2 linked regions of the Chloroflexus aurantiacus J-10-fl genome follow. The protein of the gene in region 1 interacts with the protein of each later gene in a pairwise test. Links are inferred from orthologs where the notes say so. Each region holds a gene or a part of one and is shown on either strand. Other genes may lie near its edges.

Region 1 (3,472 bases):
GTTCAGGTTGGGTCATGGTCTTCTCGTCTAATCTGCGCGGACACACGCGGTATTGTATCATGCGTAGCAGTCTGATCCACACGTTGAGATGATATGATGGGTTCGTAAGATTGCAGATAGTGTCGTGTGGTTTGAAGCGCAGAAATCGTACTCTTCACATGTACGCTGCCAGGTGCATTACATTCGCCACTTTGCCTGATTTCCCATCAATCTACCGCAAGGCTTTGTGCATAGCGAGGCTGGAGCAGGTTTCCAATCCCTGCCATCGGTAGATAATCGACGCAATAGGTGGCTACACGGTGCGTTGTGTCTGAACAGGGTGATGGAACCCTATCGCTTTCCCGGTGCTCACTCTTGACAGTCCGCAGGGCCATGGCTACAATCGCAGCAGCCAGATTGCTACACCGAGGAGCATATGAGAGTTCCACTGTCGTGGTTGCGAGAATTTGTAACAATTGATCTGCCGGTCGAGGAACTGGCCCGCCGCCTGACCTTTGGCGGTATGGAGGTCGCTCAGATTCATCGTATCGGCGTTGAAGGTGCCCCTTTGCCCTGGGATCCCGAACTGATCGTGGTGGCAAACGTCCTGGAGGTTCGTTCGCATCCGAACGCAGATCGCCTGGTGCTGGCCGACGTTGATTACGGTGCCGCGCAGCCCCATACGGTGGTGACCGGTGCCCCCAATCTGTTTCAGTACCGTGATCAAGGGCGTTTAACTCATCCGCTCAAGGCGGTATTCGCTCGCGAAGGTGCGCAGTTGTACGATGGTCACGCTGAAGGGTGGGTGATTACAAAACTCAAGGGCCGCCCGGTACGTGGCGTGATGAGCGATGCCATGCTCTGTTCCGAGAAAGAGCTGGGGTTGAGTGAGGATCACGAAGGTATTTTGATTTTGCCCGATGACGCACCGGTCGGAATGCCGTTACGCGATTATTTAGGCGAAGTAGTGCTTGAAATTGATCTCACGCCTAATTTCGCTCGTTGTCTCTCTATTGTTGGTGTGGCCCGCGAAGTTGCCGCCCTCACCGGTGCACCACTGCATATCCCCGAACCACAGGTTGAGGCAACCGGCCCTTCGCTGATTGGGCGGGCCGCAGTGACTGTGCTTACCCCCGATCTCTGTCCGCGCTTTATGGTCGGGCTGGCAGAAGGCGTCAAGATCGGTCCGTCACCCTTCTGGATGCAGCGCCGGCTGATCAATGCCGGGATGCGCCCGATTAACAATATTGTTGACATTTCCAACTATGTGATGCTGGAGTGGGGCCAACCAACCCACGCCTTCGACGCCGACCGGGTTGCCAATCGTCATTTGATTGTGCGGCTGGCCCAGCCTGGCGAACGCCTGACCACGCTCGATAACCGTGACCGTGATTTAACCCCTGGTGATGAGAGTGGCTTAACCCATCCGCCCCTGCTGGTTTGCGATGAGACCGGGCCGCTGGCGGTGGCGGGTGTGATGGGTGGTGCAAGTTCAGAGGTAAGCGAGGCAACAACGAATGTCTTGCTGGAAGCGGCGATCTGGGAACCGGTACAGATCCGACGTACCGCCCGTGGCCTGAAGCTGCCTAGTGAGGCATCACGCCGCTTTGAACGCGGGGTAGATTACGAGTTGCCCCCTATCGCGCTGCGTCGCTGTCTCGAACTGATGCGTCTCTACGCCGGTGCCACCATTGCCGCCGATTTCATCGATGTCTACTCGCGTCCGTGGCAGTCGGTGACGATTGATTTACCTCCGTCCGAAGTGCGTCGGCTCCTCGGCATTCACCTCGATAGCCATACCATTGCCGACATGCTCAGCCGTCTTGGCTTTGAGTGTACGGTGGTGGGAAGTGCAACGGTCGGTGATTTTGCCATGCTGGCGGTTGAACCGACAGTGCGCGTGAAGGTGCCTTCATTTCGACAAGATGTGACCATGACGGCTGACCTGTGCGAGGAGATTGCTCGCATCTACGGTTATGACCGCATCCCAGATACCCGACTGGCCGACGAGCTGCCGCCACCGGCGACCCAGCGCGCTATCGAGCTTGAGGAGCAGGTTCGTGATCTGATGGCCGGCGCCGGTCTGACCGAATTGATCACCTATTCGCTGATCGATATGGAGCTGGTTGCCAGGGTCCACCCATCTGAAGCGATAGCTGATCGCTACCTCAAGCTGAGCAATCCCAGCACACCAGAGCATGTCTACCTGCGCCGCTCGCTGCTGCCTTCAATTGCCGCAGCGCTGGCGATGAACCTCCGTGAACGCGAACGCTCGACAGTCTTCGAGATCGGGCGGGTGTATCTCCCACTTGCCCAACCAGGACAGGATGATCGCTGGCTACCCGACGAACCCCGGCGTCTGGCAATCGCTCTCGCCGGTCCTCGCCAGCCAGAGAGCTGGTTGAGCACCGACCGCGACTGGCTCGATTTCTACGATGTCAAAGGGATTGTCGAGCTGCTTGGTGAACGCCTGGGGCTGTCCGACCGGCTGAGCTTTGTGCCGCTCACCGACGACGAGCGCTTCCACCCCGGTCGGTCAGCGACGCTTGTGCTCACCACGCAACGTGACGGGCGTGGACGGGCGGTTGAGCAGCAGGTCGTTGGTGTGCTTGGCGAAGCCCATCCACAGGTACGTGCCCGGCTTGAGGTGACGGTACCGCGCATCGTGCTGGCCGAGATTGATCTGGAAACCCTGTTCGTCCATGCCGGACAGGCGGTCTACCGGCCAATTTCGCGCTTCCCGGCCAGTACGCAGGACCTCTCCATTGTTGCCGACGAAACGGTGACTGAAGCCCAGATTCGGAGCGTCATTCAGCGTAGTGCCGGCGAATACCTGGAGAGCCTGGTCCTCTTCGACCGGTATAGTGGGCCACAAGTTGGTGAAGGCAAGCGGAGTCTTACCTATCACCTGACTTTCCGGGCTCCCGACCGCACCCTTCTCGACGAGACACTGGCGAAGATTCGCAAGAAGATCATTTCCAGTCTCGAACGGGAACTGGGTGCTACAATCCGCAGCTAAGCGATGGCAACGGCACCGGCGAAACTCATCCTCTGTGGCGAGCACGCCGTCGTCTACGGTCGTCCGGCGATTGCTCTGCCACTGGCCGATATTCGCGCCACGGCTACCGTAGCGCCATCTCCTGCCGGGAGTGGGCCGATGATCCATGCCCCTGATCTCGGTGGCAGGTGGCGCGTGGCCGAACAGCCGACCGATCCACTCAGCAGGCTGGTCACCACTGTCGTCGAACGTTTCGGGCTGCCGGCTGATGTCGAGATCACAATTCGCTCTGCCATCCCAATTGCCAGTGGGATGGGCAGTGGCGCCGCAATTGCCACGGCAATTGTGCGAGAGCTGTTGGCCTACGGCGGTCAAACTCTGCCACCGGCAGAGATTTCTGCCATCGTCTACGAGAGTGAACGTGCGTATCACGGCACACCGAGCGGCATTGACAATACCGTTGTTGCGTTTGAACAGCCTATCTGGTTTCAACGC
Region 2 (3,138 bases), 2.8 Mb from region 1 along the record:
TCTACTTGTATATTGCAGTTGGCGTCGTTGCAGTGATTGCCATTACGGGTCTGGTCGTCCTGCTGACTCGCAACAACACCGAGGTGAAGGCGCCGACAGCGCCGGTTGGACGGACGGAAGAGGGATTTTACTATAAAGGTGATCCAAACGCAGCGGTCAAGGTAATCGCTTTCGAGGATTACCAGTGTCCGGGATGTGCCTACTTCAGCCGTAATCTGGCCCCTATCCTTGAGCGCGACTACATCAATACCGGTCGGGTACAGTTTATCTATCACGAACTTCCGCTCACCAATATTCACCCCAACGCCGTTGCCGCCGCCGAAGCCGCCCGCTGTGCCGGCGATCAGGGTAAGTATTGGGAAATGCACGATCAGCTTTTTGCCAACCAGAGCCTGTGGGCCCAGCTAAGCTCGCCGCTGAATGTGTTTAGTGGCTACGCAGGACGTATCGGTATCGACCGGGCGGCATTTGACGCCTGTATGCAGGCCGGCACGCACCGCGAAGCAATTCTGGCCGCCGCCCAAGAGGCCGCAGCCCTCGGTGTGCAGGCGACGCCGTCATTCAGCGTCAATGGTCAGATTGTCGACTCGGGTCGCCTGTTTACCGCTATCGACGCAGCGTTACGAGCGGCGGGACGATAAACAACACGCCACTTCCTGACAGAGGTGAAGAGTCTGTGAGATCCCGCTGTCAGGAATGTGGCGACGATCTTCAGGCAGAGCAGAGAGAAGTTATCTCATACCTGTGCGAGTGCTGTACAGAGATAACTTTGTCATTCTTTGCCGGGATTATCTTGACGCGCTGTCGCTGTCGGCCTATAATGGGCCGGCTTTTTCGATACGAGTGAGGAGCACGCAACCGTGCAGAACCGTAACATTCTAGCGCTTATCATCACGATCATTGCGACTGGTCTGGCACTGGCGATTAATTTCGCACCCAACAACACCTTCCTGGGCCGCGATGTCAGTGTGCGGCTTGGGCTTGACTTACAGGGTGGGATTCAGGTGCTGTTGCGCTCAGCCGATCCCGATGCCACTGCCGACGAGATTGCCACGGCGGCGCGTGTTATCGAGCAGCGGGTTAATGGTCTCGGTGTTGGCGAAACGGTTGTTCAGCAAGCGGGAAATAACCGCATTATTGTTGAGCTGCCAGGGGTAGCCAATCCCGAACAGGCTATCGAGACCCTGCGCGGCACCGGCCGGCTCGAGTTCATCGACTCGCAAGGGGAATTCCTGGCCGACGGCGCCATTGTGCGGACATCGAGTAGCCCCATTCCGCCACCTCAGTTGCTCGAAAGCAGAAACATTACCGATCCTACCACCCTCGGCCCTATCTACCAGAGCATTACTGATGGTGCCGATCTGGACACCAGTGCCGTACAACCGACCTTCTCGCAGGGTGGCACCCTCGGCAGTCGTCCGGCCGTCTCGTTTGCCTTCCGGGGTGAGTCAGCACAGCGGCTGGCATCCTTTACCGCAGCGAATGTTGGCCGGCCAATGTGTATTGTGCTCGACAACACAGTTGTGAGTTGCCCGGTGATTAATGCTGCGCTGACGGACGGTTCTGGAATCATTGAAGTGAGCAACGAGGACGAGCGAACCCGTATCTTCAATCAGTTGAAATACGGTGCCCTGCCGGTACCCCTGGTAGTCGAGACAAGTCGTACTGTGACGGCAACCCTCGGTCAGGAGAGTGTACAGGCCAGTATCACTGCAGGAATTATTGGGCTGGCAGTAGTCGCTATCTTCATGATCTTGTTCTACCGCGGCCCAGGATTGATTGCAACGGTGGCGCTGCTGATTTACACGATTATCAGCTTCGCGATTTACCGTCTGATCCCAGTCACCCTGACTCTGCCGGGCATTGCCGGTTTCATCCTTTCGATTGGATTGGCGGTTGATGCCAACGTCTTGATCTTCGCCCGTCTACGCGAAGAGTACCGTCGCGGTCGTGACATTCGCAGTGCGCTCGAACTAGGGTTTGTCGAGTCGTGGCCAGCCATCCGGGACTCGAGTGTTTCAACGCTGATTACCAGCATTGTCCTGTTTATGTTTGGCAACAGCTTCGGCGTCAGCCTGATTAAGGGCTTTGCCCTGACCCTGGGACTTGGCATCGTCGTTAGTCTGTTTACGGCGCTTGTTGTGTCGCGAACCTTCCTGCGGCTGGTACTGCCTCTGTTCAGCGATGAACGAGCCTGGTGGTTTGGTGTAGATCGCCGCGAGCCATCACCAACGGTACAGACCGCCGCGTAACAGGAAACGAATTCGGTCGATCACACGGACACCGCGCAATACTGGAGTAACGCCTGTATGGAACATCTCGTCCGCCGTCGTTATTGGTGGTTTGCCTTTTCACTGCTGATTATCTTGCCCGGCCTGTATATGCTCTTCCTGCACCCGTTGCTGACGACGGGACGACCGGGAATTGGCTTACGACCGAGCATTGACTTCGCCGGTGGCGCATTGTGGGAATTGCGCTTTCCCGATGTTACGCCTGAGACATTAAGCACCGACCGGATCGCGCAGGCTTTTGCGGAGGCCGGCTTCGAGAGCGCACAGGTTCAGCTCAGCCCAACGGTGATTGACGGCCAACCGGTAGCTGCCGCGCTGGTGCGAACACGACCATTGAGCGAGTCTGACCCAAATGCCGAAATCGATGCCGTTACGAAAGCCCTGACCGACGCTTTTGGCACAGTCAGTCGTGAGCGGCTAGAGAGCGTTGGGCCAACAGTCAGTGCCGAGTCAACGCGCAGCGCTATCATTGCCGTGCTCGGGGCTTCGTTGATCATTCTGCTCTACCTGACATGGGCGTTTCGCAAGGCGCCACATCCTTTTCGTTACGGTGTCTGTGCCCTGATTGCGATGCTGCACGATGTGTTAGTCGTGCTAGGCATTGCTGCTATCCTGGGAGCTACCATCGGGTTAGAGGTTGATGCTCTCTTCCTGACGGCCTTGCTCACCACACTGAGCTTCTCGGTACACGATACGATTGTGGTGTTTGATCGCATCCGTGAAAATCTAATCAATCGTCATCCCGCCGAGACGTTCGATGACATCGTGAACCACAGTCTGGTGCAAACCCTGCCACGGTCGATCAATGCGCAGTTGACGACCTTCTTCACCCTGACAGCGCTGCTGC

What was found.
Region 2: the proteins of pheT (region 1) and secD interact in binary tests that used the Escherichia coli proteins (3 or more experiments, as listed by UniProt). The link is inferred for Chloroflexus aurantiacus J-10-fl from one-to-one orthologs.

The regions. Positions count from the first base shown.
Region 1 is NC_010175.1:1,220,826-1,224,297, reverse strand. The notes cover bases 58-3,206. They hold pheT (phenylalanine--tRNA ligase subunit beta), read left to right. Parts: upstream 58-415; coding sequence 416-2,998; downstream 2,999-3,206. Other genes in these bases: mvk (mevalonate kinase), read left to right, coding at 3,002-3,206. In the rest of the region: CAUR_RS04615 (hypothetical protein), read right to left, coding at 1-16; more of mvk, read left to right, coding at 3,207-3,472.
Region 2 is NC_010175.1:4,069,774-4,072,911, reverse strand. What follows is about bases 242-3,056. They hold secD (protein translocase subunit SecD), read left to right. Parts: upstream 242-860; coding sequence 861-2,252; downstream 2,253-3,056. Other genes in these bases: secF (protein translocase subunit SecF), read left to right, coding at 2,310-3,056; CAUR_RS15940 (DsbA family protein), read left to right, coding at 242-641. Outside these bases: more of CAUR_RS15940, read left to right, coding at 1-241; more of secF, read left to right, coding at 3,057-3,138. UniProt on the Escherichia coli protein: Part of the Sec protein translocase complex. Interacts with the SecYEG preprotein conducting channel. SecDF uses the proton motive force (PMF) to complete protein translocation after the ATP-dependent function of SecA.